DNA from 4 places in the Streptomyces sp. NPDC088745 genome. Region 4 is predicted to be linked to each of the others. Evidence: riboswitches for the same ligand, from Rfam matches in the RefSeq annotation. Region 4 holds a riboswitch; each other region holds the start of a gene.

The links. A riboswitch is a leader RNA that binds a small molecule or an ion and turns the genes downstream of it on or off. The one in region 4 is predicted to bind cobalamin.
Region 1: linked by a shared signal. The riboswitch ahead of cobN (cobaltochelatase subunit CobN) and the one ahead of ACIP93_RS05750 (ribonucleoside-diphosphate reductase subunit alpha) in region 4 are both predicted to bind cobalamin.
Region 2: linked by a shared signal. The riboswitch ahead of metE (5-methyltetrahydropteroyltriglutamate--homocysteine S-methyltransferase) and the one ahead of ACIP93_RS05750 (ribonucleoside-diphosphate reductase subunit alpha) in region 4 are both predicted to bind cobalamin.
Region 3: linked by a shared signal. The riboswitch ahead of ACIP93_RS12585 (cobalamin biosynthesis protein) and the one ahead of ACIP93_RS05750 (ribonucleoside-diphosphate reductase subunit alpha) in region 4 are both predicted to bind cobalamin.

Annotation. Positions count from the first base shown of each region.
Region 1 is NZ_JBIVLB010000009.1:107,227-110,067, forward strand. It holds gene cobG (precorrin-3B synthase) at 1-1,105, opposite strand, end outside; cobalamin riboswitch at 1,201-1,337, shown strand; gene cobN (cobaltochelatase subunit CobN) at 1,398-2,841, shown strand, end outside.
Region 2 is NZ_JBIVLB010000012.1:137,778-140,618, reverse strand. It holds gene metE (5-methyltetrahydropteroyltriglutamate--homocysteine S-methyltransferase) at 1-1,499, opposite strand, end outside; cobalamin riboswitch at 1,666-1,888, opposite strand; gene ACIP93_RS27625 (glycoside hydrolase family 18 protein) at 2,220-2,841, opposite strand, start outside.
Region 3 is NZ_JBIVLB010000003.1:743,133-745,973, reverse strand. It holds gene ACIP93_RS12595 (anion permease) at 1-1,192, shown strand, start outside; gene ACIP93_RS12590 (hypothetical protein) at 1,206-1,427, shown strand; cobalamin riboswitch at 1,575-1,714, shown strand; gene ACIP93_RS12585 (cobalamin biosynthesis protein) at 1,751-2,734, shown strand; gene ACIP93_RS12580 (cobyric acid synthase) at 2,731-2,841, shown strand, end outside.
Region 4 is NZ_JBIVLB010000002.1:254,521-257,361, reverse strand. It holds gene ACIP93_RS05750 (ribonucleoside-diphosphate reductase subunit alpha) at 1-1,272, opposite strand, end outside; cobalamin riboswitch at 1,418-1,559, opposite strand; gene ACIP93_RS05745 (GNAT family N-acetyltransferase) at 1,632-2,165, opposite strand; gene ACIP93_RS05740 (YbdD/YjiX family protein) at 2,255-2,473, opposite strand; gene ACIP93_RS05735 (carbon starvation CstA family protein) at 2,470-2,841, opposite strand, start outside.

The sequences.
Region 1 (2,841 bases), on a different contig from region 4:
ACAGCGACTTCGCGCAGCCGGGCCGTCCGATGCACGCCCCGACGCCGCTCCAGGGCGAGCCGGGGCCGGTGACCAGCCCGGCGGCGCCCAGGGCGTCGAGCAGCGCGGCGGCCCGCCCGGGGGCGACCCCCGGCACGACGACCCCGCGCCACGGCGTCAGGCGCAGCGTGCCGTCGCCCTGGCTGCGCGCCGTGTCGGCCAGCAGCCGCCACTGTGCGGCGGCGACACGTCCCAGGGGCACCCCCACCGACAGTGCCGCCGCGCCGGGCGCACCCCCGGTGACGACGCCGAACCCGGGCGCGGCGGCCTCGCGCGGCCGTGCCGGAGCCCGGGTGCGGGCCGCACCCGCCAGGACCGCGCCCGGCGTCCGCGCAGGGGCGGCAGCCAGCTTCCGCGCCACCTGTGCCAGCAGCACGTCCGGGCCCGCCGGCAGCTCGGCGACCCGCCAGGTGCCCGCGTCCGGCGCACTGTCCAGAAAGGTTTCGGCAGCCACCAGGGCCGCACGGGCCGCCCACGCGCCCGGGACGCGCACCGCGTCGGCGGCAGCGCCGACACGCAGCAGCGCGTTCCCGTCACCCTGCGCGAGCAGCGTCACGTCCGCACCGAGCGCGTCCACGTCACCGCGCCCGTCGTCCAGCGCGAACAGGAACCGGCCGGACAGGGCGACGGCCCGCCCGCTCGCGCACAGGAGCGCGTCCAACTCCGCCAGCCACGGCCCCACATCGGCGTTCCCCCGGCCGTCCAGGCCCGACAGCGGCGACGCCACCAGGTTGCGCACCCGCTCGTGCCGCGCGGACGGCAGCAGCCCCGACTCGCCGAGCCGCCGCGCGAGTTCACCGCCGCAGTCGGCGGGCAGCGCACGCAGTTGCGCGTTGCCCCGGGAAGTGAGGTGAATGTCACCCTCGCCGAGCTCCCCGGCCAACTTCCCGAGCACGTCGGCCTGCTCCGCGGTCAGGACGCCGCCGGGCAGCCGCACCCGCGCCAGCGCCCCGTCGTCCGCGCGGTGCAGCCGCAGGGACCCGGGGCACGCGTCACCACGGGTGCGCGCGGAGTTCGCACCGGAGGCCGACGGCGAAGAGGGGGACGGGGGCATGGCGGCGAGCATACCGACCCGAGGCCGACTCCTGTTCGACCGCCGGGTGCCGGGGCCTTGACCGGTACGCCTAATATGCCTGGTGGCGGACCCTGCGGTCCGTCGCCGTCGCCCGCCAGGGCGGCAGTCGCCACCGAAAGGCGACAGGGGAGGAAGCCCGGTGCGATTCCGGCGCGGTCCCGCCACTGTGAGCCCGGCCCCAGGCCGGGCGAGTCAGGAACTCCCTTCCGTAGCTTCTCGACCTGGTTCGAGCAGTCCGAACACCGCCCGGGGCGTGGACACCCCGAGGAAGGCCCGACGCCGCATGATCCTGCTCCTGTCGACGTCCGACACCGACCTGCTCAGCGCCCGTTCCTCGGACGGACCGGTCAGCTACCGCTACGCCAACCCCTCCCGCCTCGACCTGGCGGACCTGCCCGCCCTCCTGGACGGCACCGACCTCGTCGTGGTGCGCCTCCTCGGCGGCGTCCGCGCCTGGCAGGAGGGTCTCGACCAGGTCCTCGCCACCGGCCGCCCCGTCGTCGTCCTCACCGGCGAACAGGCCCCCGACGCCCAGCTCATGGCCGCCTCCACCGTCCCCGTCGGCATCGCCGCCGAGGCGCACGCCTACCTGGCGCACGGCGGCCCCGCCAACCTGGAGCAGCTCGCCCGGTTCCTCTCCGACACCGTGCTGCTCACCGGCCACGGCTTCGAGTCGCCCGCGCCGGCGCCCTCCTGGGGCCCCCTGGAGCGCACCGCCCGCGAGGACGTCGAGGGCCCGACCGTCGCGGTGCTCTACTACCGCGCCCACCACATGAGCGGCAACACCGCCTTCATCGACGCCCTGTGCGGCGAGATCGAGGCGGCCGGGGCCCGCCCGCTGCCGCTGTACGTCGCGTCCCTGCGCACCCCGGAGCCGGAGCTCATCGAGGAGCTGCGCGCCGCCGACGCCATCGTCACCACCGTGCTCGCGGCCGGCGGCACCCGCCCCGCCGAGGCCTCCGCGGGCGGCGACGACGAGTCCTGGGACGCGGGCGCCCTCACCGGCCTCGACGTCCCGATCCTCCAGGCGCTGTGCCTCACCAGCCCGCGCGCCGCCTGGGAGGAGAACGACGAGGGCGTCTCCCCGCTGGACGCCGCCACCCAGATCGCCGTCCCCGAGTTCGACGGCCGCCTGATCACCGTTCCGTTCTCCTTCAAGGAGATCGACGAGGACGGCCTGCCGTCGTACGTCGCCGACCCCGAGCGCGCCGCCCGCGTCGCCGGGACCGCCGTGCGCCACGCCCGGCTGCGGCACATCCCCAACGCCGAGAAGAAGCTCGCGCTGGTCCTGTCCGCGTACCCGACCAAGCACTCCCGGATCGGCAACGCGGTCGGCCTCGACACCCCCGCCAGCGCGGTCGCCCTGCTGCGCCGCCTGAGGGAGGAGGGGTACGACTTCGGTACGCAGGAGATCCCCGGCCTGGTGTCCGGCGACGGCGACGAGCTGATCTACGCCCTCATCGAGGCCGGCGGCCACGACCAGGAGTGGCTCACCGAGGAGCAGCTCGCCCGCAACCCCGTGCGCATCCCGGCCGCCGACTACCGGCGCTGGTTCGCCACCCTGCCCGCCGAGCTGCGCGAGTCCGTGGAGCGGCACTGGGGCCCCGCCCCGGGCGAGATGTTCGTGGACCGGTCCGCCAACCCGGAGGGCGACATCGTGCTCGCCGCCCTGCGGTTCGGGAACCTCCTCGTCCTCATCCAGCCGCCGCGCGGCTTCGGCGAGAACC
Region 2 (2,841 bases), on a different contig from region 4:
GGCTCGCCGTGCACCAGGACGTCGAGGCCCGCCTTCTCCTGGAAGGCCAGGACGTCGCGGATCTCGGCCTTGATCCGCTCCTCGTAGGCCGCCGCGTCGATGCGGCCGGCCCGCAGGTCGGCCCGTGCGGTGCGCAGTTCGGCGGTCTGCGGGAAGGAGCCGATCGTGGTGGTGGGGAGGAGGGGGAGGCCGAGTGCGGCGCGCTGGGCGGAGGACCGCTGCTCGTACGGTGCCGAGCGGCGGCCGTCCGCGTCCGTCACGGCGGCGACCCGGGCCCGTACGGCCGGGTCGCGGGTGATGGGGGAATTGGACCGGGAGGCCAAGTCGGCCCGGTTGCGGGCGAGTTCGGCGGTAATGCTGCCGGTGCCCCGGGCGAGGCCCTTCGCCAGGGTGACGACCTCCGCCGTCTTCTGCCGTGCGAAGGCGAGCCAGCGCAGCACCTGCGGGTCGACGTCCCGCTCGGCCGCCGCGTCGACAGGGACGTGCAGCAGCGAGCAGGAGGCGGCCACGTCGACGCACTCGGCCAGGCCGAGGAGCGTGCCGAGGGTGGCGAGGGACTTCTCGTAGTCGTTGATCCAGATGTTGCGGCCGTCGACGACGCCCGCGACCAGCCGCTTGCCCGGCAGCCCGCCCACGGCGGCGAGCGCCTCCAGGTTGGCGGCGGCGGGACCGGTGAAGTCCAGCGCCAGGCCCTCGACCGGGGCCTTGGCGAGCACCGGCAGGGCGTCGCCGAGCCGGTCGAAATAGGAGGCGACGAGGAGCTGCGGGCGGTCGGTGAGCGCGCCCAGGTCGCGGTAGGCGCGGGCGGCGGCGTTCAGTTCGGCCGGGGTGCGGTCCTGGACGAGGGCGGGTTCGTCGAGCTGCACCCAGGTGGCCCCGGCGGCCCGCAGGTCGGCCAGCACCTCGGCGTACACGGGCAGCAGCCGGTCCAGCAGGGTCAGCGGCTCGAAGCCGGCGGCGACGCCCGGGGCGGGCTTCGCCAGGAGGAGGTACGTCACCGGGCCGACCAGCACGGGCCGGGCGGTGTGGCCGAGCGCGAGGGCCTCCGTCAGCGTGCCGACCTGCTGGGACGAGTCGGCGGTGAAGACCGTGTCCGGACCCAGTTCGGGCACCAGGTAGTGGTAGTTGGTGTCGAACCACTTGGTCATTTCCAGGGGGGCCACGTCCTGGTTCCCGCGCGCCATCGCGAAGTACCCGTCGAGGGGGTCGGCGTCGACGGCCGCGCGGTGGCGTGCCGGGACGGCGCCGACCATGACGCTGGTGTCCAGGACGTGGTCGTAGTACGAGAAGTCGCCGGTCGGCACCTCGTGGAGGCCGGCCCCGGCCAACTGCTCCCATGTCGTACGGCGCAGGTCGGCCGCGGTCGCCCGGAGGGCGTCGGCGGTGACCCGTCCCTTCCAGTACCCCTCGACGGCCCTCTTGAGCTCACGGTTCCCGCCCTGGCGGGGGTAGCCGTACACGGTGGCGCGTGCTGCCGCGGCTGCGGACTTCGGTGTCACGGAAATCTCCTTCGCGAGATGACTCCTGAGCACCCCGGCGACGGGACGCGGACGCGAAGGGACGACGAACCGGGCGGGCCGCCGACTCCCTTGCGGGAAAAGGCCGTTCCGCCTGATCTGTACGCCGACCCGCCCACGAGGTCACCGGGATGTCCGCACGCGAGCGGGTCGCGTGCGGGCAACGGGCAGGTCTTCGGACTCGCGGGCACACCCACCGGAACTCCGGCGGATTCCTACTGGCCGTCGCTTCCCAGGTCCGTGCGGACCCAGTGCGTATGACGGCGTTCGTTCCCACTCACCGCTGCGGGGCAGTCCCGGATTCCCACCGGGTTCCCTCTTGCGACGCCGCTGCCTGGCGGGCAGGGCGAACCAGTTGCACGGGCCACGATAGGGGGCGGGAGGGGTGCGCCGGGACCCGGAGCCCGCCTTCCGGACCGTGACGTGGGACACGGGGGCACGCCCCCTCGGTCAGGAGACCTCCCGGGCCGGGGGTGCGCTCGGGCGGGGGAGCACACCGCCACAACCGGGGGCGTGTCCCCGGTCGGGAGCACACCGCCACAACCGGGGGCGTGTCCCCGGTCGGGAGCACACCGCCACAACCGGGGGCGCACCCCGACCGGGAGCACACCGCCACAACCGGGGGCGCACCCCGACCGGGAGCACACCGCCACGGCCGGGAGCGCACCCCGATCGGGAGCGCACCCCCGGCCCCGCGTACGGTCAGCGCCGGCCGAGGCCCCGGTCCAGCGCCCGGTAGAGCTCGCCGTCCGCGGTGTCCGCGTCCAGCGACCAGGCCATCACGCCGCCCAGGCCCCGGGCCCGTACGTACGCGCCCTTGGCGGCGAGGACCAGCGGGTCGTCGTACGTCCACAGGGTGGTGCCGTCGAAGAGCCAGGCGTGACCGCCGAGCAGATCGCGGTGGACCTTGAACTTCCCGGCCTGCACGAGGGGCTTCAGCTCCTTGTAGTCCGCGTAGCCCGCTGCCCACGTGGCGGGGGCGGGGCCGGCGGCGGGCTGGCCGAGGCCGTCGCCGCCGCCGGTGACGCCGGTCCAGCCCTGCCCGTAGAACGGCATGCCGACGACCAGCTTGCGGGCCGGTGCGCCGCGCTTCAGCCAGGACTGGACCGTGCCGTGCACGCTGAAGTCGTTCCGGGCGAAGAGGGCCGACTGCTGGGCGGTCTTCTTCTCGCCGCTGACGTGGAAGTCGTAACCCTGGAGGTTGACGAAGTCGAAGTCCTTCATGATCTTGCGGACCTCGAAACCGGCGTCGATCTTGGCGTCGGCGGTCGGCACGAAGGCGGAGAGTTCGTAGTGCGTGCGCCTCTGCTTGCCGAGCGCGTCG
Region 3 (2,841 bases), on a different contig from region 4:
GGCGACCACCATCTCGACCGGCGCTCTCAAGCCCAAGACGGCGGTGGCCATGTCCGCCGTGCTCAACCTCGTCGGTGCCTTCCTCTCCGTGGAGGTCGCCAAGACGATCTCCGGCGGGCTCATCAACGAGAGCGGCATCACCACCGAAGTGATCTTCGCGGCCCTGGTCGGCGCGATCCTCTGGAACCTGTTGACCTGGCTGATCGGCCTGCCGTCCAGTTCCTCCCACGCACTCTTCGGCGGCCTCATCGGCGCCACCCTGATGTCGGTGGGCGCCTCCGGCGTCAACGGCAGCGTCGTCATCACCAAGGTGCTGCTGCCCGCGGTCGCCGCGCCGATCGTCGCCGGTCTCGCCGCCTACCTCGCCACGAAGCTCACCTTCAAGCTGGCGTCCAGGACCGACGAGAAGGCCACCGCCAAGGGCTACCGGGCGGGCCAGATCGCCTCCGCCGGCCTCGTCTCCCTCGCGCACGGCACCAACGACGCGCAGAAGACCATGGGTGTCATCACCCTGGCCCTGGTCACCGGCAACGTGCTGGCCCCCGGCTCGAACCCGCCGATGTGGGTCATCGTCTCGGCCGGCGTCGCCATCGCGCTCGGCACCTACCTCGGCGGCTGGCGCATCATCCGCACCATGGGCAAGGGCCTCACCGACCTCCGGCCGCCGCAGGGCTTCGCCGCCCAGACCGGCGCCGCGACGGTCATCCTGGCCTCCTCGCACCTCGGCTTCTCCCTCTCCACCACCCAGGTCTGCTCCGGCGCCGTGATGGGCTCGGGTCTCGCGCCCAAGGGCGGGGTGGTCCGCTGGTCGACCGCGACCCGGATGTTCGTCGCCTGGGGCCTGACCCTGCCGGCCGCCGGCGCGGTCGCCGCGGCCGCCGAGTTCCTCACCGGTCAGGGCACGTGGGGCGTCACCGCCGTCGCGATCCTGCTGGTCGCGGGCTCCGGTGCGATCTGGATGCTGTCGCGCCGCAAGCCGGTCGACCACACCAACGTCACGGCCGACGACCTCGACGGCGCGGCCGCCCCGGCCGCCGGGCCCGCGGGTGTCGTCACCACCGCGATGGCCGCGGTCACCCCGCCGCCCGCCGGCCTCCTCCCGGCCGGGACCACCCACACGGTCACCGGCGACCTGAAGGCAACCCTCCACTCCCCCACCGCCGACCCGGCCCGCCCGGCCGCATCGGTCTAAGGACACACGCGACATGAACATCGACTGGGCAGCTCTCGGCACCGTGTTCGGCGTCAGCCTCGTGGCCACCGTCTCCCTGGTGGGCCTGTTCACCCTCGGCATCGTGGGCCTCTCCAAGCAGACCGCGGCCGCCGCCACGGGCGGCTCCGCCCCGGTCGCCCGCACGGGCGCGTACGCCTGCTTCGCGCTGTGCGCCGCGGCCGTCGCGTACGGCATCTTCCTGATCGTCTCCTGACAACCCGCGGGGCCCGTCCGCCCCGCCCCCCGACGCCGGAGCAGCCGGCGGGCCGCCGGTCTTCCGGCCCCGCCGGCTGTCGGCCGTTCCGGATCGGCGTCCGCCCCCCGCCTCCCGCAGGTCAACCCCAGGTTGACGGCTGTTCGTGGGGCGTGGTGGACTGCCGGAGCCATTACGGCGGCATGGAGAGGAAGCCGGTGCGAATCCGGCGCGGTCCCGCCACTGTCACGGCCGACCCGACGAGGGTCGTGCCGAAGCCAGGAACTCCCAGCCGCTCGTCACCTCCAACCAGGGCGCGGACCCTGAGTTAAGGACTCGTCGCCATGCCCGGCTGCGGTACCCGCGGTTGCGTCGCCGTGCCCCCGTACGCGTTCGCGCTCGGCGCGGCCCTCGGGATGGCCTGCGACGCCGTGTTCGGCGACCCGCGCCGGGGACATCCGGTCGCCCTCTTCGGGCGTGCCGCGGCCGCCGTCGAACGGGTCCTGTGGCGGGACGACCGGGCGCGGGGCGCGGCGCACACCCTGGTCTGCGTGGGCGGAGCGGCCGGAGCCGCCGCCGTGGCCTCCCGTCTCGTACGCCGCCGCCCCGCCGCGTCCGTCGCGCTGACCGCCGCCGCCACCTGGGCCGTCGTCGGGGGCACGTCGCTGGGGCGCGAGGCCAGGGCGATCGGCGGGGCGCTGGCCGCCGGGGACCTGGAACTGGCCCGGGAGCGGCTGCCGCACCTGTGCGGGCGCGACCCGCAGGCCCTGGACGGGCAGCAGCTCGCCCGGGCGGTCGTGGAGTCCGTCGCCGAGAACACCTCGGACGCGGTGGTGGGCGCGCTGGTGTGGGGTGCGGTCGGCGGTGTGCCCGGCCTTGTCGCGTTCCGGGCGGTGAACACGCTGGACGCGATGGTCGGGCACAAGTCGGCCCGTCACCGCAGGTACGGGTGGGCCTCGGCCCGGCTCGACGACGTGGCCGGCTGGCCCGGCGCACGCCTGACGGCGGCGCTCGCGGTGCTCGCCGGGGACGACGCCCGGGGTGCGGTCAGGGCCTGGCGCGCCGACGCGGCCGCGCACCCCAGCCCCAACGCGGGCCCCGTCGAGGCGTCCTTCGCGGGCGCGCTGGGCGTGCGGCTCGGCGGAACGCTGTCGTACGCGGGGCGGGTGGAGCACCGGGCGGTGCTGAACGGGGAGCGCGGGCGTCCGGTGGACGTGCCCGACATCGAACGTGCGGTGCGGCTGTCGCGCCGGGTGGGCGTGCTGGCGCTGGCCGCGTGTGCGGCGGGGCGGCTGGCGTTCTCGTACGCGAAGGGACGGAACGCATGAGTGGCGGCGGACTGCTGGTCGCGGGGACCACGTCGGACGCGGGCAAGAGCGTCGTCACCGCGGGCATCTGCCGGTGGCTGGTGCGCCGGGGGGTGAAGGTGGCCCCG
Region 4 (2,841 bases):
CGCCGTCTGGTTGGCGGTGCGGTTGGAGGCGTCCTTGAAGGTCATCCAGCCGTTGCCGGTCTGCGCGAGGGTGCGCATCATGCGGCCGTACAGCTCGCGGGCCGGCAGGGACTTCTTGGCCAGGCCCTGCGCCTCCGCCCTGCGGTAGGCGGCGTCGAAGTCGTCGCCCCACAGGTCCACCAGCTCGGGGACGTCGGCGGGGGAGAACAGCGACCACTGGCCGTCCTGGTCCACGCGGCGCATGAACTCGTCCGGGATCCAGTGGGCGAGGTTGAGGTTGTGGGTGCGGCGGGCGTCCTCGCCGGTGTTGTCGCGGAGCTCCAGGAACTCCTCGATGTCCGCGTGCCAGGTCTCCAGGTAGACGGCGGCCGCGCCCTTGCGGCGGCCGCCCTGGTTGACGGCCGCGACGGAGGCGTCGAGCGTCTTCAGGAACGGGACGATGCCGTTGGAGTGGCCGTTGGTGCCGCGGATCAGGGAGCCGCGGGCGCGGATGCGCGAGTACGACAGACCGATGCCGCCGGCGTGCTTGGACAGGCGCGCGACCTGGTGGTAGCGGTCGTAGATCGAGTCCAGCTCGTCCATCGGGGAGTCGAGGAGGTAGCAGGACGACATCTGCGGGTGGCGGGTGCCGGAGTTGAAGAGCGTCGGCGAGGACGGCAGGTAGTCCAGACGGCTCATCAGCCGGTACAGCGAGGCGACCTCGGCGAGAGCCCGCTCGCTGTCGTCCGCCGCCAGGCCGGAGGCCACGCGCAGCATGAAGTGCTGCGGGGTCTCGATCACCTGACGGGTGATGGGGTGGCGCAGCAGGTAGCGGCTGTAGACCGTGCGCAGGCCGAAGTACTCGAAGCGGTCGTCGCCCTCGAGGTCGATCAGCTCGTCCAGCGCCGCCGCGTGCTTGGCGACGAACTCGGCCGTACGGTCCGCGATGAGCCCTTCGCGGTGGCCGACGGCGACGGACCCGGAGAAGCAGCCCACCCCCTGGGAGGCGGCCTCGTCCCGGATCGTACGGGCGAGCAGGCGCGCGGCGAGGCGCGAGTAGGCGGGGTCCTCGGAGATGAGCCCTGCGGCGGCCTCGGTGGCCAGCTCCCGGAGCTCGGCGGCGTCCGAGCGCGCGTTGCGCCCCCGCAGGGCGGCGGCGGCGACCCGGCCGGGGTCGGTGTCGGTGAGGTCGGCGGTCAGGTCGGTCAGGGTGCGCAGCAGCGCGGTGCCGGGGGCGTCCTGACTGTCCTGACTCTGCTCGGCGGTGGCCGGGTCGACTGGCGCGATGGTCACGTGGGGGCTCTCCCTCGCTCGGCGCGGGGCCACGGGGCGGAGCGGGGGCGCGCGAGCAGGCGTCCGCCCCGGAAGAAGGGCGCACGTCGCCTGGCGTCCACCGGCTCATCCTCGAAGCCCGGACGTATCGGAATCCGGTTCGGTCGAGCCGGATCACACCGTCGGCAGGTCCTCGGACTTGGCGGTACGCAAATGCGTACATGACACACCGTTGCGGGACAGTTCCGGATTCTCACCGGATTCCCCTGCGGCGACAGCGAGGACGAGCATACATGTGGTGGGTCCCCGTTGGGGAACCCACCACATGTTGTGTCGCGCGCCGTTGCGCTTCCCCGGCTAAAGGGGGTACGGGCCCCGTTTCACCGGGATCCTGAGCCCCCGCGCGCACCGGGCTGGAGCGCCAGTGCGTACGTCAGCAGGCCCAGTCCGGGCACCGGTTGCCAGTCCCGCTCGGGCGTCCGTACGAAGCCGAGGCGCTCGTAGATCCGGTGCGCCCCCAGCATCGTCGGCTGGGTCGACATCACCAGCCGGACGACCCCTTCCTCGGCCCGTGCGCGGGCGACACAGGCCCGCACGAGGCTCTCGCCCGCCCCGCGCCCCCGGGCCGCCCGTGCGACCGCGAGCATGCGGAACTCGGCCTCGCCGGGGACGCCGATGTCCTGGAGCGGGCTGCCCTGGGGAGCATAGGTGACGGTGCCCAGGAGGGTGTCGTCGGCGTCCACGGCGACCAGGAGGTCGGCCTTCGCGGCGCGGGAGGCGGCGTCGCGCAGGGTGGTCGCGTAGGTGTTGTCCTCGCCGCCGTCGAGGAGGCCGTCGTCGAGGTAGGCGCGGGCGGTGATCTCGCCCACGGCCGGGTATTCGGGGGGTTCCGCGATGCGGATGCGCATGTCCATGCCGGGCAGTGTGCAACGGCGGGGGCCCGGCGTCCCACCCCGTGTCGAGGGGCGGGACACCGGGCCGTACCGCGGTCGCTCCGACCGGTTCAGCAGCAGCGGAAGCCGTCGCGGGGGTCGCCCTCGCGGGCGTCGGTGCGGCTGCGCTCGAAGGCGCGGCGGGTCATGACCGCGGCGTCCGGGTCGTGCGCGCGGGCGTGGGCGACGTAGTGGTCGTACGCCGCCTCGCCGGTCACCTCGCGGACGTACCAGCGCAGCCGGGACAGCCAGTGCCGCAGCCCTGCCGTGCGCACCGCGCCCGTGGTCATACCGTGCTCTCCTCCTTGCGCGGGCGGCCGTCCGGGCCCAGGCCCGCGGCGGCCAGCTCGGCCTTCTCCTCCTTGGTGGCGAACAGGGAGGCCGGGGCGACGAGCTTCGACTCGACGTACGGGGTCTCGCTGAGCTCGACCCCGGCCGGGTTGCGGACCGCCTTCAGGCAGGCGCGGCAGGCCTCGAAGAGGACGACCAGGATCAGCACCGCGAACAGGACGGACAGGACGCCGTCGACCGTGGAGTTGGTGACGATGGTCTCCATCTGCTCGCGGTTCTTGGCGAGTCCGACCTTGTCGAGGCCCTTGTCGAGGGCGCTCTGGTAGACGTCGCGCTGGGCGAAGAAGCCCACCTTGGGGTCGGCGGA